2 regions of the Lysinibacillus sp. 10T31 genome follow, and region 2 is predicted to be linked to the other one. Evidence: riboswitches for the same ligand, from Rfam matches in the RefSeq annotation. Region 2 holds a riboswitch; the other holds the start of a gene.
The links. Region 2 has a riboswitch for preQ1 ahead of queC (7-cyano-7-deazaguanine synthase QueC). Riboswitches for the same ligand answer to the same signal wherever they lie in the genome.
Positions count from the first base shown of each region.

Region 1 (12,237 bases), on a different contig from region 2:
ACTACTTCATACAGTATCCAATAGTGCACATGAGGTTGAAGAAATGACTGGGAAACTACAGGAATCTTCTGAGCAATCGTCTAACACGACGCACAAAATTGCAAAGGATGTGCAGTCTATTTCAGATTCAACTGCTGCTTCTACCAAAAAATTAGCTTCCAATACAGCATCTCTAGAGGAAGTGCTGAATGGTGTGCAAATAATTTTAGAAAAAGTACAGGTTGTTGAAAATTTTGCTCATAAAACTGCACGTGATGCAGAAAGTGGTACGGAAATTGTACAGGCAAATTTAACACAAATACAGGCTATTAAACATGCAGTTGAAAAATCGAATACAGCCATTTTTAATCTTGTAGAGAGAGCAGCTACAATCGATCAAATGGTTGAAGTGATTGAAAAAATTACCGCACAAACAAACCTCTTAGCCTTAAATGCATCTATTGAAGCTGCTAGAGCAGGGGAGCATGGTAAAGGATTTGCGGTTGTGGCCAATGAAGTTCGCAAGCTTGCGGAGCAAACAGTTCATTCAACGCAAACGATTACGTCCATTGTGCAAAATATTCATTTAGATTCTAACTATGCTGTGCAAATGATGGAGGGTGTGTTAGTCGCAACTGAAAAGGGTGTACAGGTTACAGGAGATACGGCAACAAGCTTCGATCAAATTTTAGAAAAAGTACATACAATGAAGCCATATATAATGGAAGTATCTGCAACTATTCAAGAAATTTCTGACCATACGAAAAAGGTTAGTGAAGATGCGGTAATGTTAACATCATTTTCTGATACGAATGCAGCATCCACTAGACACGTAGCTACTTTAACAGCTGATCAATTAACCGCACAGCAGCAATTCCATGATTATATTAAAGAGCTACATAAGGTATCAAAAGTTTTACAAATAGCCGTAAAGCGTTTCTTAATCTAATAGGAAATAAGGGACTTTCTTTGTATACAAAGAAAGTTCCTTTTTTTGGACTAGAGGTGCAAGGGTCATTTCATCGAACAATTAATACTGCTCCTATGTGGGGAAATGAATAATGTCCTTTTGAGGTGTACATATGTATTTTGTTTGTTTTACTAGCACAATAATTTATTGGTCTCATATACTGATGATAAAGGATTTTACGTTCTGTTTTTAAAATTTAAAAATATTATGGTTGTATTTTTAATATGAACAAATTATAATGAAATTCATTAGAAGTGTTATTAAATCAATGTTTAATCATATATTATTGTACTCTTGAGAAGTACAATTGTTCACAGGTGGAGGTTTGGAGAAATGAAAAAGATAATGGTTACAGGAGCACTAGGTCAAATAGGTTCTGAGCTTGTAGAAAAACTTCGTAGTGTTTATGGAGAGGACAATATATTAGCGACAGATATCCGGAAGCTTGAGCATTCTAAAGGTCCATTTGAAGTATTGGACGTGACTGATGGACAAAGAATGCATGATTTAGCGAAGGATTTTGGTGCAGATACAATGATGCATTTAGCGGCGTTATTATCGGCAACGGCAGAAAAAAATCCTTTGCTAGCGTGGAATTTAAATATGGGTGGTTTAATGAATGCATTGGAGGTTTCGCGTGAGTTAGACTTGCAATTTTTCACACCGAGCTCAATAGGTGCGTTCGGTCCATCGACACCGAAGGATAATACGCCACAGGATACATTACAGCGTCCAACAACAATGTATGGGGTAAATAAAGTTGCTGGTGAGCTGTTATGTGATTATTATTTCAATCGTTTTGGTATAGATACTCGCGGTGTACGCTTCCCAGGGTTAATTTCATATGTAACTCCACCAGGAGGTGGTACGACAGACTATGCAGTAGAAATCTTCTATGAGGCGATCAAGCAAGGGAAGTACACATCCTATATTCAAGAAGGTACGTACATGGACATGATGTACATGCCAGATGCATTGCAAGCTATTGTAGACTTAATGGAAGCAGATAGTAGCAAACTAATACATCGCAATGCCTTTAATATCACTGCAATGAGCTTCGAGCCATCTGAAATTGCGGCGGAAATTAAAAAGCATTTGCCACATTTCCGTATGGATTATAATGTAGATCCAGTACGTCAAGCGATAGCAGATAGCTGGCCAAACTCTATAAATATAGAAGCGGCACAAAAAGAATGGGGCTTTAAAGCACAGTATGATCTAGCAAAAATGACAGTTGATATGCTAGAAAAATTAAAAATCAAACTACAAACAAAAGCCTGTTCATAAATAAACAATCCTAAAAATCGGACGAAGAATTTAGTTTTCTTCGTCTTTTTTTATTTTGACGGGCAATCACTTAAAATTGGAATGATACTTGCACGTATACCTTGTATATAAGTTGATTGGATATGAAGGCTGGGCGAACCTAGGGATTAGCGTCACAGATGATTAACCTCATGATGTTGCTGTCGCTTTGCTATCGCACAGATAAAACCTTTTGTTGCTGTCACGTTGTGTAAAAGACAATAAAGTTATTTATTTTTAAAAACCTAAACAAGCATAACCCCGTCCTAAATTTAGGGCGGGTTAAAATATAGTTGTATTTACCGTTTGATCAAACCTTTGATATCTCTGAAAACTTTCCATACGTTACACCCAAAATTGCTTACCAATGTGATAAGTAAATCTTGTTGTTTGTCGTATGAACTATAAAAACTTATACCAGGATCGCAGCCTTCAAAGTGGTAATCAAACATGCCTTCTTCTTTTTTATCCAGCCAAATCCCATACCCATAGCATTCTTCTTTCACTTGAGGAGTTAACATTTCTTTTAACATTTCCTTCGATATCAATTGACCCTTCATCAGACTGGCCCAGAACTTTTCAACATCGATTACAGTAGTAAATGCTCCTCCTGCTCCTGTTCCTTTTACGTCAACACTGTAAATATTGGTATAAAACTCTTGCCTGCTGTCATCATATACATATCCGTTTGCACATTGAGCAGGCAATCTGTCCAGTTCATAATACCCCGTATTCAACATACCGCAAGGAATAAAAACATGTTCATTAAGATATACATCAAATGAAGAGCCAGTAATGGCCTCAACAATAAGACCAAGAACAACAAATCCTGTATTATTGTATTGAAATCTATCTCCTGTAGGATACATCATCGGCTTATGTATAGATAATGGAATGATATCTGATGATGTGCGAATTTTATAATTGGGGTAATCTATCCATAGTTCGTCATAATCTTCCATGACAGACTCATCAAAATAGTCGGGTATTCCCGATGTATGATTAAGCAACTGCCTCATGGTGATATGAGGATCAATATTCTTTAAATCAAAATTCAAGATGTCCCCGATACAACTATCAAAAGATAACCGCCTTTGTTCAATCAGTTGCAAAATGGCTATGGCAACAAATACTTTTCCTGCTGAGGCAGTTGCAAATTTTGTATCAATCTCGTTTGATACTTTATTTGGTAAATCTGCGTATCCAAAGGCTTTACGGTATACATTTTTACCATTTTGAGTGACCGATATGACCCCACTGAAATCCTCGTTTATACATTCGTCAAACCCCATCATTTCACTCTCCTTAAGTAAACTTATATTGATATATGCAAGTATTAATTTTACTCATTCTTCCCTCCAACGCTTCCAGGAAAGGCCAAGCCGGAACGGAAATCAACTCACGTTATGGTGATGAGCTATACAAGTGGATTTTCTAATATATTTTGGTTCATCATCGGAAGGTTAAGGTGTCATTTTGAAATATATGCCATGTAAATAAGTTGATTGGAGTTGCGACTGGGCGACTCCTTGGGATCAGCAATAGAGGAACGAAGGCTAAAACCATCACGTCCTGTGATAACGCCTTCGTGACCAACTTCGTGTTGGCCCGAGACCCTGGAACGAGCAACGCGAGTGAAGCGGCTCATCGGACGCCCTCAGGAAAGCGCCCAGTCGGAACGGAAATCAACCCCCGTTATGTGAATGAGTTATTTTAGAAAAAGTTAACAATAAAAAGAAAATTATTGGAATATATAGCTTAATTTATAATTTTCTACTATAATCATATTCAAAATATTAATAGTATTCAATTAAATTAGCTGTTAATATTTCACAAAGGTAAAAAAGGGAGTTCACAAGAAGAAGGGATGGATGGTTTTTATGATGCAGACGCCGTTAGTATTAACAAACTTTTTTAAACGAGCAGAAACTTATTTTGCTAGAAAGACTATTGTTTCACGGACGAGCCCACAGAAGATTCACCGTTTAACATATGGGGAATGGGCGAAAAGAACACGTCGCCTAGCAGATGCGCTTACAAAGCTGGGGATGACAAGAGGAATGAAGATTGGTTCCTTTGCTTGGAATCAGCATCGCCACTTAGAGGCTTATTTTGCGGTACCGTGTTCTGGCGCTGTTTTGCACATGGTGAATATTCGTTTATCAGAAGAACATTTAACTTATATTATTAATCATGCAGAAGATGAGATTTTAATGATTGATGTAGATATGTTACCAGTTATTGAAAACATTGCGCCTGAGCTCAAGACAGTGAAACATTATATTATTATGACGGATGAGGATACTTTACCAGAAACGACATTACCGAATGCATTATCCTATGAGGATTTATTAGCAGCAGCAGATGAAAACTATCAGTTCCCAGAGGATATAGGGGAAGAGGAGCCTGCTGGAATGTGCTATACAAGCGCTACAACAGGAAATCCAAAAGGGGTTGTTTATTCACATCGAGGTCTAGTGCTACATAGTATGATGCTGAGTATGTCTGATTCAATGGGCATTTCTGAGCGTGATGTCGTGATGCCGATTGTACCAATGTTTCATGCAAATGCGTGGGGCTTACCATTTGCAAGTGTCAATGTAGGTGCTACACAGGTATTGCCTGGTCCACAATTCACATCGGCAATCATTTTAGATTTAGTAGAGCAGGAAAAAGTTACATTAACAGCTGGGGTGCCGACCATTTGGATTGGTGCGTTGCAGGAACAGGAGAAGCGTGAGCGAGATATAAGTTCGCTACGTGCCATTTGTTGTGGCGGCTCTGCTTCACCTACGCGACTTATTCGTACATTTGAAGAGCAGTATGGCATTCCATATATAGTCGTGTATGGGATGACAGAAACAACGCCGATTGTAGCGTTATCAAATTATATGTCTTGGATGGATGAATGGCCAATTGAAAAGCGTATTGAATCGCGAGCAATGCAAGGAATGACGATGGCCGGTATTGAATCAAGTATTATTAATGATAATGGAGAAGTGCCATGGGATGGGGAGACGATGGGTGAGTTACGCTTGCGAGGTCCATGGATTTCACATGAATATTATCGTGATGAACGTACAAATGATGCGTATCGAGATGGTTGGTTGTATACAGGGGACATTGCGGTACGAACAGAGGATGGCTTTATCAAAATAACAGATCGTACAAAGGATTTAATTAAATCAGGTGGGGAGTGGATATCCTCAGTGGATTTAGAAAATGCGTTAATGACCCACGATGCTGTTTTGGAAGCAGCAGTTATTGCAATTCCACATGTCAAATGGCAAGAACGCCCGCTAGCATGCGTAGTGTTGAAGGAAGGAATGTCAGCAAGTGAAGAGGAGCTTCTTGCATTTTTAGAAAGTCAATTTGCGAAATGGTGGGTACCAGATGATGTGGTATTTTTAGATGAAATACCCAAAACATCCGTTGGAAAGTTCCTAAAAGCTAAGCTTAGAGATAATGTGGCAGAAATTTATCCGAAATTAGGTTCATTCGTATAGTTAAAAGAGCGATTTCCACTCAGGGAAATCGCTCTTTCATTTCGCGTTACCTATTTAACATTTGAAATACTTGTTCTACGTCTTTGTCTCCACGGCCAGAGATATTGATAATAATGCTCTCTTCCGAAGATAATGTTGGGGCAAGCTTTAGTGCATGTGCAACTGCGTGGGAGCTTTCAAGTGCAGGAATAATTCCTTCAACCTTTGACAGTACTTGGAATGCTTCAAGCACTTCTTCATTCGTCACCGTTACATATTCTCCACGACCAATTGTTTTTAAATAGCTATGCTCTGGACCAGCTCCAGGATAATCAAGCCCAGCGGCAATTGAATATGTTGGTAATGGATTGCCTTCTGAATCTTGCAGTACTAAACATTTGAAGCCATGTAATTCACCCGGTGTTCCTTCATTTAAAGTTGCCGCCTTATCTGGTTCAATGCCAATAAGACGAACATTTTCATCTGCAATATATTCTGCAAAGGCACCAATCGCATTACTACCGCCACCGACACAAGCAAGTACTGCTGCTGGTAGCTTTCCTTCTTTTTCTAAAATTTGTTCGCGACTTTCACGGCTAATGACTGATTGGAAATGCTTGACCATTGAAGGGAATGGATGAGGTCCAACAGCAGAACCTAATAAATAAAAAGTCGTCTCATAGTTTTCAACTAAATCAGCAAATGCTTCATCCACAGCATCCTTTAGTCGCCCCTGGCCTTTATCAACAGCTACTACCTTTGCACCAAGAAGCTCCATACGGAAGACGTTTAATGCTTGACGCTTTGTATCCTCTAAACCCATATAAATTGTGCAATCCATTCCGAACATTGCACAAGCAGTTGCTGTTGCTACACCATGTTGACCTGCACCTGTTTCGGCGATCACACGATTAGCACCCATGCGCTTTGCCAATAAAATCTGTCCAAGAACGTTATTAATTTTATGTGAACCTGTATGGTTAAGATCTTCACGCTTTAAATAAATTTTTGCGCCGCCTAATTGTTTTGTTAAATTTTCAGCAAAATAAAGTGGAGATTTGCGTCCAACATATTCATGGAAATAATACTCTAGCTCTTTATTAAAGTCTTCATCGTCTTTATATTTTTGGAAGTTTTCATCTAAAATATTTAACACATCTTGAAGCTCATCAGGAACAAAGCTACCGCCAAATTCACCGAAATATCCTTTTTTCTCTACTACTGTGCTCATCTTCTCTCGACTCCTCTTATCTAATTTTTTCCATAAAAAAAGTCACTACAATCCTTCTGTAAAAAGGACGAGTAACCGTGGTGCCACCTTCATTCGCAAAAATTGCGCGCTTTCGTACTCCGGTAACGTGGAGTAAATTCGTCCTCACATTTGATGAGGCTGCTCCAAAGCCCATTCACAAGTATGTACTACTGATTTGCACCAACCATCAGCTCTCTTTAAGTACTACAGCTTGCTACTATTCTTTTTCCTAGCATTTATTGAAATGAATTGTAAAGTATTTTCAGAATAGTGTCAAGGTATGCTGGTACCAAGAAAATAAAAAAAGACGAATCTAATAAGATTCGTCAGTTAAATTAAATTTTTGAAGTTTAAGCGTTTATTCAATAGATACATAATCGGCGCACCGACCGCTAAAACAACAAATTCACCTGCAGCAACAGTCAACCATGTCCAGAAGAATGGTAATTCTAATGCTATGTTTAATTCTAAGGCAATGATGAACATTGTGCATGTAAATAACAATGTATTGATGACTAAACGAGCCCAAATATTTTTGACAAATTTACAAATAAGAATGAACAACCCAAGGGTAATCATCGAATGGGCTACACCGAAAAACAAATCGATAATGCCGTTTGGTGAAAATATATTGGAGATAAATACACCAATAATGATCCCAACGGCAAAGCGTGGATTAAACGCTACGAGATGATTAAACATTTCCGATAGACGGAACTGCACTTCTGTAAAGCCAAATGGTGCGACTAACAATGTAATAGCAATGTAGAGCGCTGCAATAATGCCACTCGTTGCTAAAAATTTAATTTTCATATTCATTTCTCCTTAGTTTTTTTACGTGGGATGGTTACGAACCACGTGAAGCAAATGCAATCATATCAATGTTCGTGCTTGTTTGTAAATAGCGTTGAGTAAAAAAAGCGCAGGAATTAATAGTGCTAACGGTAATATTTAGCTTTTGTTAGTTGCTCATTAATTAGATATGTGTGTGCGTGACCAGGATTCGAATGTTGAATTCATAAGAAGGGGGCTTGTACACTTGCTTCTTTGCAGGTGGAATGGATGAGAAGCAACAACTAAAGGGGAGTCCGGTCATATCAAAAAAGAACTGTTATAAGCAGTTCTTTTAAAGTGAACATGTCAATAGTTTTTTAATAGTCTAAAAGCATGAGCAAATTTTTGCGCAAAAATTAATGGGGGCTCTATTGATTGAAAGTGAACGTATAAAATAGCGGGGTCCGAATATATCCAGTGATTATGAACAGCACTTATAATCAAATTATTATCGGCAAGTACCTTAACAAATGGGGATAATTCCTCTTCTAGTACTACAACCTCACCTAAGTTAAGTGCATTTCCATATATATCGAGCGATTCGAATGTTATCCCAGCATGAAGTGCACTACGACTTGGGCGACCTTGAATCATAACATTAAGGTTTCGATTAAGTCTTACTGAACATACGCCATGTTCGATAGAAGCTTTTCCGTTTGCAATCTGAGCAAATTTTGTACACATATCTTGAAATCTTTGCATTTAGACACCTCTATTATTAAATTTCTTTCGGCAATTATTTTCTGTAGCGAAAGCAAAGCGACAACTACAAACAAGCCGAGGCATAGTTGATTATTTATAATGAGGATGCCTTGAAGAGAAAGTAATAAGGGTTTTTTATTTGAAACTAATCCTCACATAACATTTTTAATTTCTTCTATTTCAACAATTAAATCGTCCAGTTGCTTTTTAAATTCATCCGTATATTCTAGTTCTTCGTCTAATTCTTTTGTATATTCTAAGGCATTTAAGGCAAAATCTAGAGCGAATTCGAATAGACTGTCACAAAGATTAGAAATGATTGTGTCAATATCTCCTGTTTTTGCATTTTGCTGCTTTTTTGAATGAGAAGGTTGATTTAAATCCATTTCATCATTATTCATGGTATTCCTCCTTTTGGGAACAGCACTGTCTCATTTGCATCATATGCATTAAATACAAAAAAGGAGACTAAAAACATAAAGGGAATAATACGAGCTGGTGATTCTAAAGTACTCGCATGTTGTCTTTATTCAGCCATTCAAGGTGTTGCTTAAACGCACGTATGCTTCCCAGATATTCCGTTACCTCAAAGTAGTTGGTTAGTAGATGAAGAAGTAAAAGCACTGTTATGAAGGCCTGACATTTCTTACGGAGAATGTCAGGTTTTTTAGGTTTTCCATAAATTACTCTAAAAATCAAATGACTTCGCAAAATTGTCAAAAAAATTTTTGTTATGTTAGAAAAAGAAATCAATTTATAGAAACAGCGCAGTTTAGCGGTTTAAAGCGGCAAATTGAGTGAAAAGATAAAATATTTCATCGATTTTAAAAGTCAGAACATTCATAATGTTGTTGACGAACCTTGATAATAACGATAATATAGCGATACATTCACACTTTGTTTGGATAAAGTGTGATAAATATTAGAGATAATATCGGGGGGATTATTTGTGAAAAGCAATTTAAAAAAGCTTTCGTTCCTGTTATTCGGGTTAGTTTTAATGCTCGCTGCTTGTGGTGGCAGTGGTTCTAGTTCATCAGATTCGAAAGGGAACGAAAAGAATAATGCAAGTGAGAGCGGCAATACAGATGACAAAACATATAAAATCGGGATTACTCAAATTGTTGAGCATCCATCTTTAAATGCTGCAACTGATGGCTTTAAAAAGGCAATTGAAGAATCGGGCTTAAAGGTTGAATACGATCCACAAATAGCGCAAGGAGATAACAGTCTTAACACGACGATTGCAAACAATCTAGTAAGTGCCAACGTAGATTTAATCTTTGCTAACTCTACGCCATCTGCACAAGCAGCGGCGACAGCTACTAGTGATATTCCAATTGTCTTCACTTCTGTAACAGATGCTGTTGGCGCACAGCTCATTGAATCGATGGAGAAGCCAGGGAAAAATGTAACAGGAACGATCGATTTACATCCTGATACTATTGCGAAAACAGTAGCATTCTTGAAGGAATTAGGTGCGAAAAAAGTAGGTATGGTTTACAACGCAGGTGAGCAAAACTCAGTAGCACAAGTAAAAGAAGTGAAAAAAGTTATGGGTGAGCAAGGCCTAACAGTAGTTGAGGCATCTGCAGCAACTTCTGCAGAAGTAAAACAAGCTGCTGAATCATTAATCGGTAAAGCAGATGCATTCTATATCATTACTGATAATACAGTAGTTTCGGCTCTTGAGTCTGTAATTGATGTAGCAAATTCTAATAAATTACCACTAGTTGTAGGAGAGCTTGACTCTGTTGCACGTGGTGGCTTAGCGGCATATGGTTTTGAATATTATGACATCGGTTATGAAGCGGGGCAAATGGCTGTGAAAATTCTAAAAGGTGAAGCAACACCTGCGGATATACCAGTACAATACCCACAAAAGCTAAAACTATTAATAAATAAAAAAGTAGCGGATGATTTAGGAATCGAAATTAAAGATTCTTGGGGTGCAGAACTGTTAGAAAAGTAATGACCTGACATGATCATCTTATGGAGCGAAGCGGGGGAGATCTAAAACTGCCCCCGCTTTATCTACTTTTAGAATGAAAAACGAAATCATTTATGAGGGAGAATTACCGCTCTGTTTGTGGATAAGAAAAATTATAAGTATTATGCATTGATCCATGATTATGGTGGGGTAATTCTTACTAGTTTCATCTTATTAGAATACTAATATATGAGAAGGCTATGGTTTGTCATCGAAAGTTATATGTCACATGGATAAGTTGATTGGAGTGGGGGCTGGGAGACTCCTTGGGGATTATCGGACGCGCCCAGCCGGAACGGAAATCAACTTCAATTTATGGTGATGAGCCGAATTATATTTATTAAGAAATTATTAGGAGATGATTCAACTATGTTTATAGCAATATTTGGCGCGATGGAGCAAGGAATCATCTATGCAATTATGGCACTTGGTGTGTATTTAACATTCCGCGTGTTAGATTTTCCGGACTTAACGGTTGATGGAAGCTTTGTAACAGGGGCGGCTACGGCAGCGACGATGATTATGCTTGGCTACCACCCAATCTTAGCGACTTTAGTGGCAATTGTTGCTGGATTTATTGCTGGATGTATGACAGGAATTCTTCACACAAAAGGGAAAATTAATCCTCTATTATCGGGGATTTTAATGATGATTGCTTTGTATTCTATTAACCTACGAATTATGGGGTCAACTGCAGAAAATACGATAGGTCGTCCGAATATTCCGCTATTAAATTCAGAGACTTTATTTTCAAAGTTTCAAGCATTTTGGAGTGATTTAGGAATCGATACGGCTTTAAATAACCTATTAAAAGGCTTCGGTGTTCAGCAACTACCTTCAACATGGAGTACGATAATCGTAGTATTAATCATTACGATTTTAATTAAGTTCATTGCTGACTGGTTCTTAAAAACAGAGGTTGGATTGGCTATTCGAGCAACCGGTGATAATAAGCGTATGATTCGTAGCTTCTCGGCAAATACAGATACGCTAATAATTCTAGGGCTAGGACTTTCTAATGCACTTGTTGCATTTTCTGGAGCTTTAATCGCTCAATATTCGAAGTTCTCAGATGTCAGTATGGGGATTGGGATGATTGTGATTGGTCTTGCCTCTGTTATTATCGGCGAAGCCATTTTCGGTACAAAAACGATTATGCGCACAACTTTCGCTGTCATTGCTGGAGCGATCATTTACCGCATTATTTTAGCATTAGCATTACGAGTAGATTTCCTTGATTCAGGAGATATGAAATTAATAACAGCTATCATTGTTATTATAGCGTTGGTTTTACCTCAATTTATCAATAAGAGTAAGGAGCGCAAACGTAAGGTGAAGCGCGCAGCAGAGAGAACACGAGTAAAGACGATTGAGCAGGGAGGGAAGGGCCTTGCTTAAATTAAACGGCATTAATAAGATTTTTAATGAAGGTACGCCTGATGAAAAAATGGCACTTGCAGAAATTAATTTGCACTTAAAGCCAGGGGATTTCGTCACAATTATCGGCAGTAATGGAGCTGGCAAATCGACCATGATGAATATGATTTCTGGCGCATTAACACCAGACTTTGGCACGGTTTCAATTGATGGGAATGAGGTTACTACTTTGCCAGAATATAAGCGTTCTCACTATATCGGTCGCGTATTCCAGGATCCGATGGCTGGTACAGCACCAACAATGACGATTGAGGAAAATTTAGCATTAGCTTACTCGCGTAAT
Region 1 covers NZ_JBFTHS010000025.1:19,363-31,599, reverse strand. Annotated here, with positions in the region: gene AC1DCY_RS15615 (methyl-accepting chemotaxis protein) at 1-928, shown strand, start outside; gene AC1DCY_RS15610 (L-threonine 3-dehydrogenase) at 1,283-2,236, shown strand; gene AC1DCY_RS15605 (serine hydrolase domain-containing protein) at 2,554-3,546, opposite strand; gene AC1DCY_RS15600 (hypothetical protein) at 3,756-3,971, shown strand; gene AC1DCY_RS15595 (long-chain fatty acid--CoA ligase) at 4,135-5,760, shown strand; gene trpB (tryptophan synthase subunit beta) at 5,807-6,970, opposite strand; T-box leader at 7,031-7,231, opposite strand; gene AC1DCY_RS15585 (QueT transporter family protein) at 7,322-7,804, opposite strand; PreQ1 riboswitch class I at 7,811-7,855, opposite strand; gene AC1DCY_RS15580 (DUF1259 domain-containing protein) at 8,132-8,527, opposite strand; gene AC1DCY_RS15575 (hypothetical protein) at 8,680-8,928, opposite strand; gene AC1DCY_RS15570 (ABC transporter substrate-binding protein) at 9,477-10,499, shown strand; gene AC1DCY_RS15565 (ABC transporter permease) at 10,887-11,915, shown strand; gene AC1DCY_RS15560 (ABC transporter ATP-binding protein) at 11,908-12,237, shown strand, end outside.
Region 1: linked by a shared signal. The riboswitch ahead of AC1DCY_RS15585 (QueT transporter family protein) and the one ahead of queC (7-cyano-7-deazaguanine synthase QueC) in region 2 are both predicted to bind preQ1.

Region 2 (12,237 bases):
GCGTCCCAAATTTTGCTCTCTATCATAAAAGTGTCTTTTCGATTCGACCACAAAGAGCTCATATTATAATTATGCTGCCAAATCAGGATAGGAATTAGGCGCATTAGTTCTTGATGTTTTATGACAGTAATCATTAAATAAGTGCTGTTTTTTGATTGATAAAATACTTCAAATGGTAGCTGTGCATCATGTAATTCATATTTTATCTCTTCAATAATTTTTCTATCACTCTGCTCGAATAAATAATAAAGTGGAAATGGGGCTAAGCTTTCTGTAAATAAAGCAAGTTGTTCGTCTGTATAGTCTGGATAATACATCTCGCCAATATTAATGGCGTATTGAATGCCTTCATTTATAAAAAAGTTATAGCCCCCAGTTGAAGGTGCATTATCATAATACTTTTTGGGTAAAAAGCCAATCTCTAAATTCATTCCAAACACGTCCTTAGATTATATTATAAATCTGATTGGAAAAAACCGCACTTATACATGTTACAGAGAACTGTATTAACAGTAAGTACTATTTATTATAAATAGAAATTATGAAAAGGTATGTGAACAGAGTAGTTTTGCATACCTTTTTAGATGAAATGATTCCAAAAGGTGGCGATATTTGATGAGCCCCCTCATTGAAAGATAAAGATAGGCTTTCGCTTTATAATAAAACTTTGATATTTTTTGTTGATTTGAGTGAAGGTACTACCCACGGAAAGCGAGCATCCGTAGTGGAAATTAACCTAGCAGTTTAATAAATATGGTTTTAAATTAGTTGATCAACACACCTTGTTTGAAATCAAAGAATCGTCATGTTCTTCTTATAATTGACCGAAAATAATATTCTGAATTATAGAAATTTAAATGATTTCTATAAATAAAAGACGCTAAAATTAACTATATTTTCTTTGTTTATCTAAAATAATTTTTGCTTACAATATGTTATTTTGACACATCTATTTATAAATTAAATAGGAGTTCATTCTATTATTAATATTAAAAAGCACCAAATGCATTTTTATTCATTTTTTATAATAAATATTTAATGTTTACAAAATGTTACACTTAGTATTTTTTGGTTCGAAAGGGTAAATGAATTGATTTTCATAGCGATTAATTATAAAAAAATATTAAAAAATAAATTGACACTCAAATGTTTATGACTTAATATGAGTCTCAGCATAATAATATAGCTCTTATTAATAACCGTTGAGACGAGGGGTCGAAGATACGGTGGCCAAACAATTTAGTTCATCATGAATTAAATCCAGTGGGCCGAACCTGAGCACAAAATTAACTTTTGTGAACAATAAGAGGAACAGCAGCTGATAGTATTCGAAGCTTTCCTTAAAATTGGGTGAGCTTTTTTTTATGCCCTAAAATCTATAAATTTGTTAGGAGCAGTGAAAATTGTCAGAAAAAGTATTATTCACATCGGAGTCTGTTTCGGAAGGACATCCAGATAAAATTGCAGACCAAATCTCAGATGCAGTATTAGACGCAGCATTATTACAAGATCCGCTATCTCGTGTGGCATGTGAAGTATTCACAACTACAAACACAGTAATTGTTGGTGGAGAGATCACAACAAAAGCAGAACTAGATATCGAAAAAATTGCCCGTGATACCCTAATCGGCATTGGTTATACAGATGATAAGTTCGGTATTGATGGTCATAACTGCAATGTACAAGTTTTAGTACACACGCAATCTCCTGATATCGCAATGGGTGTTGATTCTTCAAGCGATACTAAAGAAGTTGGTGCAGGTGACCAAGGTATTATGTTCGGTTTTGCAACTAATGAAACGGAGAACTTTATGCCTTTAGCTATTGAAATGGCGCATATGCTTGTAAAACGAGCAACTGAGCAACGTAAAAATGGTCAATTCAAATGGGCTCGCCCAGATATGAAATCACAAGTTACAATTGATTATACAGATAGTATGCAACCTAAAATTGATACTGTTTTAATGTCAATACAACATGATGATGATTTTGACCAAGTAGCATTCATTGATTACGTTACAGAAAATGTAATTAAAGCTGTTGCAAAGCAATTTGGTATGAATGAAGACTTCCGCATTTTAATTAATCCTACTGGTCGTTTCGTAGTAGGCGGACCACACGGAGATGCAGGTTTAACAGGACGTAAGATTATTGTTGATACTTATGGCGGCGCAGCTCGTCATGGTGGTGGCGCATTCTCTGGTAAAGACTGTACAAAAGTTGACCGTTCAGCGGCTTACGCAGCGCGATACGTTGCGAAAAATATTGTTGCAGCAGGCTTGGCAGAAAAATGTGAAATTCAATTATCATATGCAATTGGTGTAAGTGAACCAATTAGTATCGCTTTAGAAACATTTGGTACAGAAAAAGTAGCGAAACAAGAAATTTTAATAGCGATTCGTCAATTATTCGACTTAACACCAACTGGCATTATTAACATGCTAAATCTACGTAAACCGCAATATCAACAAGTTGCAGCTTATGGTCACTTTGGACGTAGTGATGTAAGTGTAACTTGGGAAAAAACAGACAAAGTTTCAGAATTACAGCAACTCTTAGCAGTTGCTATTGGTCAATAATGCAGTGCGTGGTAAATCGAGTGGCTACAGAGGAATTTTTAGTCACTCAAGACCGCATGCCATTATTTGAAGCTTTGGTCAATTACGCTAAACAAGAAGTTACGCCGTTTGATGTACCCGGACATAAAATGGGGCTACAAGAAAACCCATTAAAATGGGCGCTTGGAGAAATGACATTAAGAATGGACGTAAACTCGATGAAAGAGCTTGATTTATTAAGTCATCCGGAATCGGTTATTAAAGAAGCTCAGCAATTAGCTGCACAAGCATTTAATGTAGACTACGCTTACTTTTTAGTAAATGGCACTACTGTAGGTATTCTGGCGATGATTTTAGCCACATGTAAACAGGGAGATACATTGATTGTACCTCGTAATTGCCATAAATCAGTTATGAACGGCATTATATTAAGCGGAGCAAAACCAGTATTTATTCAACCTGAAGTTGATCAACATTTTGGTATTGCACACGGAATTTCAGTTGAAAATGTAAAATCAGCGCTTGCAGAAAATCCACAAGCGAAAGCTTTACTTGTGACGTATCCAACATATTTTGGTTCGATGAATAAACTGCAAGAAATTTGTCAACTCGCACATGAACAAAATGTAACAGTTATTGTTGATAGTGCACACGGAGCGCATTTAACATTTTTACCTGATGCACACGATGCGATTAGTGCTGGTGCAGATGCAGTAACGATGAGTATGCATAAAACTGGGGGTTCATTAACGCAAAGTTCGCTTCTTTTACTACAAGAAAAACGAATCGATTCGAAGCATTTGCAAAAAGTATTAAATATGCTTCAAACGACGAGTGCAAATTATTTATTAATGAGTTCTTTAGATGTAGCACGAAGGGATTTAGCGCTGTTTGGACAGCAACGTTATAGCAATTTAAAGTCAATTGTTAATGCGGCAATTGAAGAAATTGAACATAATTCACGCTATGAAGTACTACAAGCTGAATACGTACAACAAAATTTCAATCAATCCTATGATTGGACAAAACTTGTTATTCGTGTGAACGATATCGGTTTAACTGGTTTCGAAGTTTACACAATATTGAAACAACAGTATGGAATTCAATTAGAACTTGCTGAAGGATATGTCATAATGGCAGTCATTAGTCATGTTGATACGAATGAAACAATCGGTAAATTAGTACATGCGTTAAAAGATATAGAACTTAATCACGCTAAAAAAGATGCGATTCAGTCAGCTTATGTGACAGCAAATCAAATAAATAGATTAGCAATGACACCGCAACAGGCGTGTCATGCAGAAACAGAAACAATTTTAATTTATGATGCGGTAGGTCGAATTAGTGCAGATTCATTAATGATTTATCCACCGGGAATACCACTAGTGATCCCCGGAGAAGTTATTTCAGAGGAAGTAGTAGAATTATATAACTTCTATTTTCATAATTTTGGAAATGTTCTGTTCGAAACGAAAGAAGAAAATTATATAACAGTCGTAAGGGAGATAGATAAATGAGCATTGAATTATCAACATTAGGTAGACACGTATTAATCGAATTTTATGGTTGCCCAAGTGAAATTATTGAGCAAAATGCTTTAATCGAGCAGTTTATGAATGAGGCGGCAGACTATTCTGGGGCGACAATTGTAGAATCTTGCTTCCATCATTTCAACCCATATGGTGTTTCAGGTGCAGTAATTATTGCTGAATCACATTTAACGATTCATACTTGGCCAGAATATGGCTTTGCTTCTGTAGATGTTTACACTTGTGGCGACTCAGTAAGTCCTTGGAAAGCAGCAGAATATTTAGAACAAAAACTGCAAGCGAAAAAGACAGAATCATTTGAAGTACCTCGTGGAATGGCAGATAAAATTCGCCAATTTGCAGAACAAAAAATTGATACAATTCTAGTGAAACAAGAAGTATTAGAGGACGTGATTTAATGAAATGGTATACAGAACAATGGAGCGATCACTGTAAATTTTCAATCGGATACAACGAAAAAATTCATAGTGAACAATCTCAGTTCCAAAAAATTGATTTTTATAAAGGTGATGAGTTTGGTACTTTCTTCACTTTAGACGAATTAATGATGGTCAATGAAAAAGATGAGTTCGTTTATCACGATATGATTACGCACCCAGCATTCGCTACCAACCCAGATATAAAAAAAGTATTAATTATCGGTGGTGGTGATGGTGGTACTGCTCGTGAAGTACTACGTTACGAATCAGTAGAAAAAGTAGTAATGGTTGAAATTGATGAGTTAGTATTCCGTTTGTGCCAAAAATACCTTCCAATTACAGCTGCTGGTGTCGAAGAAGATCCACGCATGGAAATGATTTTCGATGATGGCTTAGCTTACGTTCAAAACGCAGCTGATCAATCATTCGATTTAATATTAGTAGATTCTACTGATCCAATTTCAGTCGGTGAAGGTTTATTTACAACAGCTTTCTATAAAGAATGTTACCGTGTATTAAATGAAAAAGGAATTCTAATTAACCAACACGAATCACCATACTTCGCGGAGTATGCGGAAAACATGCGTAAAGCACATAAAAAAATTAAAGGTATTTTCCCAATCGCGAGCGTCTATCAATTCCATATGCCAACATATCCATCGGGACACTGGCTATTCGGATTTGCTTCAAAAGCATTACATCCAATTAAAGATATTCAAGTAGATACTTGGGAAAAATTTACTCTAAAAACGAAATATTACAATACAGACTTACACGTTGGTTCATTCGCACTTCCTACATTTGTGAAAGACGCACTTGATTGTGATGAATAAACCTTTAAATGTAGAAACTTACTCTTACGACAGAAGATTATAGGGACTTTGTGGAGCTTCTTTCGAAGGAAGTTGAGGCTTGAGTGACGTATAATAACCGCTTATCCATGTTACGTAGAACTGTATCACAAGTAATAGTAAACCAGAAGTTTAAACTTATTGTATAAAAAAGTGAATAAACACAAAAAAAGGCGCCTATGTGGAGGGTACTGAAAAACTTACATTTTCATAAAAGCGAACCTTTTTCAGATAAAAATAAGGCACTTCTTGTTCAATTTTGAACAGGAAGTGCCTTATTTCTGTCTCTATTCCTTATTCATTTTCGTTTAGTAGCTAATTGACAGCGAATATCGTTGTAGCACCTTGAATTTCCATGCCAAATAGACCCGCAGTCGATGCCGTATCGTACCCGTGTCCGTTTTTTAATTCACTATTCTTCGCTTCTACTTTGTAGCGATTTGCGGCTAATTGCTTAAATGCTTCCGTATTTTGAAATGCCTCTTGTTCGGCATGTGTATCCGACTTTTAATAATAAGTACTTAAACATACGAATTGGAGGAATGGCATTACGTCCATTGTCTAAACAATATTTTATTTTTAACTCTTCTAAAATGAATGCAAAATCAACAAGTTCATTGATTTGGCGAAGTATATTATCTTTTGGCACAACAATATCGTAGATCGCCATATATGGACTTAAATTAAGGGTTTCTTGATTTGAAATCATCAGGGGGCACCACCTGCACATTAATTCTTTTATTATAAAGGAAAGCGTGACTAAAATAATAGTGTGATACATTGCGTTGTTTGGAGAAGCATCGCTCGACTCCTGCGGGAAAGCGAGACAGACGAGACCCCGCACGAAGCGAAGCGTAGGAGGAGGCTCGGCGCTCGCCCGCGGAAAGCGAGCAGAATGCTTCGGAAAACAACAGTAGAGTCACAGTACCAAATGAAAAAAGCGGGGTATTCAACGATTTAATCGTTGAATACCTCACAATGTGAGAAGATATAGACTTTTTCAGTGCCCTCCTTATGGGCGACTTTTTTTTGTAGGTCTTAAGGTGGAAGATAAATAGTATTTAATAGAAATATTGACAATTATTTTTCAGACAACTAAGCTTAATTAAAAGTAGAGCTGGAGAGGGGATTGCCAGTGGAAATCATTAAATTAAATTGTCCGAATTGTAATGGGAAAATTGAATATAGAGAGGGACAATCATTCAAATGTCCTTTTTGTGAAACTGAAATAATGTTGAAAGAGAATAAAGTCTATTATGTTGATCAGACGATTAATAATTATTATGGTACAACTTCTGCGGATAAAGATACACGTCCAAAAAAGAATTTAAAAGCGCTTTTAATAATACCAATTGTCATCCTTTGTGCATTCTTTGGCTATTTTCTTTTGAGCGGCAATCAAACAGAATATGGTAAGCGTGAGGACATACCTGTTCGAAAAATGCCTGAAAGCGAAGTTCTTTTATTCTTTTTAAAAGATATTTTTGATAAAGGTGGAGCAATGCCAACTAAAGAAGAAATCGCAAGTATCCGTTATTTAAAGGCATACTATTCTGAAGATCAATGGCATTTTGATTACAGCCTTGATGATCCGTTTACAAATAAGCAAGCCGAAATTTCTAACTATATTATTATGGATAAGTTATTAAATACAAAAAAAATCGAACAAAAAGATTTTGAAGCCTTTACTGGTCTGACGGTATTGAATTTGATGGGCGATTATGAAATATCACAAAGTGAAAAGGTAAGCTTCCGACATCTGGAAGGCTTAAAAAGCTATACAGGTAGCTTTAATGAATCATTTAGTAAAATTGCTGACTATTTTAGCGATAAGTCTAATGTTGTAGAGCTCTCTATTCAAATTCGAAGTAATGATGAACTTGCTTTATTATTAGAGTTTCCTAATCTTCAATCACTTGAAATTTCGTATCACACCGAGACAGTTACAGACTTCGCTATTCTGAATAAACTGCCATTAACATCATTGTCTTTAAGTTTTGCCAATGATTTAAAGTGGTTGTCATCATTTACTGATCTAGAGTCGTTAACAATAGATTATAGTGAGGCGACAGATTTTAGCTCGTTCTATTCACTGAATCAATTACAAGAATTGAAACTTACAGCGGTAAAAAATTTAAAAACGCTTGATTTTATACAAAACATGCCTAACTTGCAATCTCTTGATCTTGAAAATATGGATATTACAAATTTAGAACGCCTTAGAAATAAGTCTTCATTGACCAAGCTGCGTTTAGCTTCTCTTTATAAATCAGATTTGCTTGATATTGTGAACAGCCTGACTTCACTGACCGATTTATCGATAACTGGTTATAGTGGCCAAATAGCATCAATTGTAGCACCTCATTTAAAAAAAGCGGAATTAAAAAATACTTTCTTATCCAAGTTAGAGGCGCCTGCTTTAAAAGATTTGACTGTTGATATAAGTGGAGCACAGTCGTATTTGAATGGAGCAGAATTACTGAAATACCCACAGCTAGAACAACTTACAGCGATGGAATCTGGCGATTTTACGGGCATTCGTTCTTTAAATCGTCTGCCAAATCTACAAACAATAAATTTAAATGAAACATCTTTTTATGAAGAGACGAGTGAATTATTCAATTTACAGCATGTAAAAACGTTAAATTGTAATGAGTGTAGGTTTCAAATTAATAGTCAAAATTCATTTAACAACAACATACTGGAACATTTAACTTTGAATGATGTATCCTATCGAATAGGTAATGGTGATTGGGTGCATGAAGTTGATAAGGTTATGCCTTACTTTGCTGGCTTAACAGCTCTACGTTCGTTCACTATACAAGATAGTTCACTACAATCGTTAAGTTTTATGGAAAATTGGCAACAAATTGAGGTGCTTCATTTGGAAAATAACGCTATTTCAAATGTAGAGCCTTTAGTGAATTTGCCCAATTTGAAAAAGCTATATATTTTAGGAAATCAGGTGCAAAATAAATCAGTTCTAGACAATGGAATAGTGATTTATTGAAGTAATGTGACTATATATATCCTCAAAATATTAATGAATCTAATCTCAGCAAAATGTTTAGTATACTGCTAAAATATAGGGCAATATAACAGTCATTTTTTCCAGAGAAGCATTCATGGGAAGATTTTATAAAAAATCAATTTGACGTTTTATACTATTTTATGTATTATATTGATGAAAAGAATGCCCGGACTAGAACGGGAGAGGTTCATAGCAAATACCCTCTATAAAAAACTATGGAAACATGACAATATGCCATGTCCATATCGGACGTGGCTTTTTTTTATGTTTTTACTTATGTTTTAATAGAATGATTGGTAATGCCTCTCTTGAAAAGTGTTGGGAAACATTTTGCAAGGAGGTTTTTTTATGTTTGGCCAAAGCCGTGAAGAAGGTTGAAGGATTTAATATTATTGGGTAACCAAGGTACACAATATTCGTTTAAAAACTAAGAAGAAAGTAGCGCTTTTTCTTAGAGTGCTGTTTTTTCGATATAAGGGAGTTTTTATAGATGAAGCAGGAAAAAGCAATTGTTGTATTTAGTGGAGGTCAGGACAGTACAACCTGTTTGTTCTGGGCAAAAGAACGTTTTGAAGAGGTTGAGGCAGTAACTTTTGATTATGGTCAAAGGCATCGTCTTGAAATTGAATGTGCGAAGGAGATAGCAGGTGAGCTCGGTGTTAAGCATCACATTCTTGATATGTCACTCCTGAATCAGCTTGCTCCGAATGCGTTGACACGACAAGACATAAAGGTAGAAGACGGAGATAATGGTGAGCTTCCATCGACTTTTGTACCTGGCCGAAATCTTCTCTTTTTTTCATTTGCGGGAGTTTTAGCGAGCCAAGTAGGAGCTAAGCATATTGTAACTGGCGTTTGTGAAACGGATTTTAGCGGATATCCAGATTGCCGAGATGTTTTTATTAAATCCTTAAATGTAACGTTAAATTTATCGATGGATGATTCCTTTGTGATTGATACACCATTGATGTGGCTAAATAAGGCACAGACATGGGAGCTTGCTGATCAATTTGGGGCACTTGAATTTGTTCGGGAAAGAACGATGACTTGCTATAACGGTGTAATAGCAGATGGCTGTGGGGAATGCCCAGCATGTAAACTGCGAAAAAAAGGGCTAGATGAGTATATGAGTTACAGGAAGGAGTCTTAAAGCATGTCAGATTTTAAAATCGTCGATAAACTCCAAAAAATAGATGAGGATATTCAAAGAAATCAATTGAACTATCATGCAAAGCGTGTACTCGTAAGCAAAGAATTTACCTTCGATGCTGCTCATCATTTACATAATTATGAAGGGAAATGTAAAAACCTGCACGGTCATACGTATCGCGTAGTATTAGGACTGAGTGGATACACAGATGAACGCGGATTGATGTTTGATTTTGGCGATATTAAAGGCATTTGGAAACAAAAAATAGAAATTCATTTGGATCACCGTTATTTAAATGAAACGCTTCCACCTATGAATACGACGGCAGAGAACATTGTTGTTTGGATTTACGAAAAGATGGCTGCTGCCTTGCTTGATGAACAAGAATATAACGGTGTGCGTGTAGAGTTTATCAGGTTATATGAAACTCCGACAAGCTATGCAGAAGCGAGACGGGAGTGGATGGAAGTTGAGTAAGGTACCTGTTATCGAGATTTTTGGACCGACGATTCAAGGTGAGGGAATGGTAGTTGGCCAGAAGACAATGTTTGTGAGAACTGCCGGCTGCGATTATTCCTGTTCTTGGTGTGATTCATCGTTTACGTGGGATGGCAGCGGAAAGCATCTTATTGTCCAAATGACAGCAGAAGAAATTTGGACTGAGTTGAAACGTCTTGGAGGCAGTGGCTTTTCATTTGTCACGATTTCAGGCGGCAATCCTGCACTCCATCAAAATTTGGGAGAGCTCATTGCAATTTTAAAAGAAAATGACATAAAGGTCGGAGTGGAAACACAGGGAAGTAGGTGGCAAAAATGGATGTATGAGATTGATGAACTGACTATCTCACCAAAGCCACCTAGTTCTGGAATGACCACAGACTATTTGATCCTCTCTGATATCTTCGAAAAACTTAAAAATCGAAACAGTAATCAACATATATCCATCAAAATAGTCGTTTTTATTCAAGGGGATTACGATTATGCTAAACAAATTCACCAACGATATCCAATGATTCCTTTTTATCTCCAAGTCGGTAATGATGATCTCATGACGACTGACAATTCACGATTAATACTACATTTATTAGATAAATATCATGCGCTAATTGATAGAGTGATTAAGGATGAGGAATTAAGAGATGTCAAAGTACTGCCACAGTTGCATGCCCTTGTTTGGGGAAATAAAAGAGGTGTATAGTGTGCTATTACATAAATTTCTTTAAATTTGCTTGAAGAGTCATATATTTAATAACCCCCCTGATTCTTCTTCCTAGCGTAGAAAAATCAGGGGGTTTAATTTAAAACATTACACGTTTTTGTTACAAATGACTCAATGCTTTAACACTCACTTTAACTGATAAATCATGCTTACCACCTGAATAAACACCTTCAACTGGGCTTATATCGGAATAATCACGACCGATGCATAAAATAATGTGATTTTCTAATACTTCTACATTATTAGTTGGATCTAGACCAATCCAACCGATTCCTGGTATCATGACTTCTACCCATGCGTGGGTTGCAATATCACCGATCAAGGCAGAGTTTTCATCGACGTATAAATAACCGCTCACATAGCGTGCAGGAATTCCTTTAGCTCTTAGCACTGCAAGCATGACATGGGTGAAATCCTGACAAACCCCTCGCTTAAGGGAGAAGGCTTCACTTGCAGTTGTCGTAACATCGGTCGCACCAGGAACGTATTCAAAAGTCGAGTATATATATTGCATTAAATTTAATGAAAATAGTACAGGATTTTCAGCATGACCAATGGCATGATAAACTTCCTCTAACTGATTTTCTGTCATATACGTAAAATGTGTAAACTTTAAATAGGGTAAATAATGCTCATAAAATAGTTGCGAGTGAAAAATGGTCTGCATTTCTGGTGAATATTGAATGCGATGAATAAATGGTGCACGTTGAATGCTGACAATAGAGGTCGTCTGAATTTCTAGCTCTTGGTGCTGCTCAGGTATATAAAAAGTGCCAACCGTATTGCCCCATATATCTGTATGCTCACGCGTTAAAGATGAAGGTGTAATGGTAATTCGATAGGATAATAAGCGCTGACGCTCATCGCCCCTTGGCTTTAAGCGGATTGTATTTAGGCTTTGGTCGACTTCAGACTCATATTGAAAAATATTAGTATGTTGAATTTCAAATTTCATTGTGTCCGCTTCCTTTGGATTACTGACTTGCTTGTTGAAAGGGAGCTGTGGTTGATTCCTTTCAAGGTTGTACGCTGGGTTCATATAAATGATAAATTGTTGCAAATGTATTGCCAAATTCAATACATTGACACAATCTTTCCTCCATTAACAAAATAGTTTCCTCAATGGTACTATTCCATAAATCTACATTCATCACAGCAAATAATAAACTCTTTAATGGGGTATGAAGCTCTAAAAATCTTGCTGAAAGAGGATCGTTTTCTAAACAAGTAAATGCTTCTTCTAATTTTTCTAAGCAAAACATCACTGAACGTGGGAAATGATTATCCTGTAATAAATATTGAATCACACAAAGTAAATTGGTTTGGCGATGCTTGCGCAAAAAAGATTCCGTCGCCTCCGATAAATCGAGTAAAAACGAACCGTCCGCTTCTATTAAAGAGATGGCTATTTCCTTATGTTGCTCCAGTATAATTAAAGCCATACGAATCGTCTTTTCTA
Region 2 covers NZ_JBFTHS010000012.1:27,072-39,308, forward strand. Annotated here, with positions in the region: gene AC1DCY_RS08940 (hypothetical protein) at 1-431, opposite strand, end outside; gene metK (methionine adenosyltransferase) at 1,404-2,579, shown strand; gene AC1DCY_RS08950 (aminotransferase class I/II-fold pyridoxal phosphate-dependent enzyme) at 2,600-4,075, shown strand; gene speD (adenosylmethionine decarboxylase) at 4,072-4,506, shown strand; gene speE (polyamine aminopropyltransferase) at 4,506-5,360, shown strand; partial or broken gene AC1DCY_RS08965 (IS5/IS1182 family transposase) at 5,694-5,885, opposite strand; partial or broken gene AC1DCY_RS08970 (transposase) at 5,875-6,087, opposite strand; gene AC1DCY_RS08975 (leucine-rich repeat domain-containing protein) at 6,514-8,388, shown strand; PreQ1 riboswitch class I at 8,586-8,632, shown strand; gene queC (7-cyano-7-deazaguanine synthase QueC) at 8,900-9,559, shown strand; gene queD (6-carboxytetrahydropterin synthase QueD) at 9,563-10,036, shown strand; gene queE (7-carboxy-7-deazaguanine synthase QueE) at 10,029-10,757, shown strand; gene AC1DCY_RS08995 (transglutaminase family protein) at 10,879-11,733, opposite strand; gene AC1DCY_RS09000 (alpha-E domain-containing protein) at 11,795-12,237, opposite strand, start outside.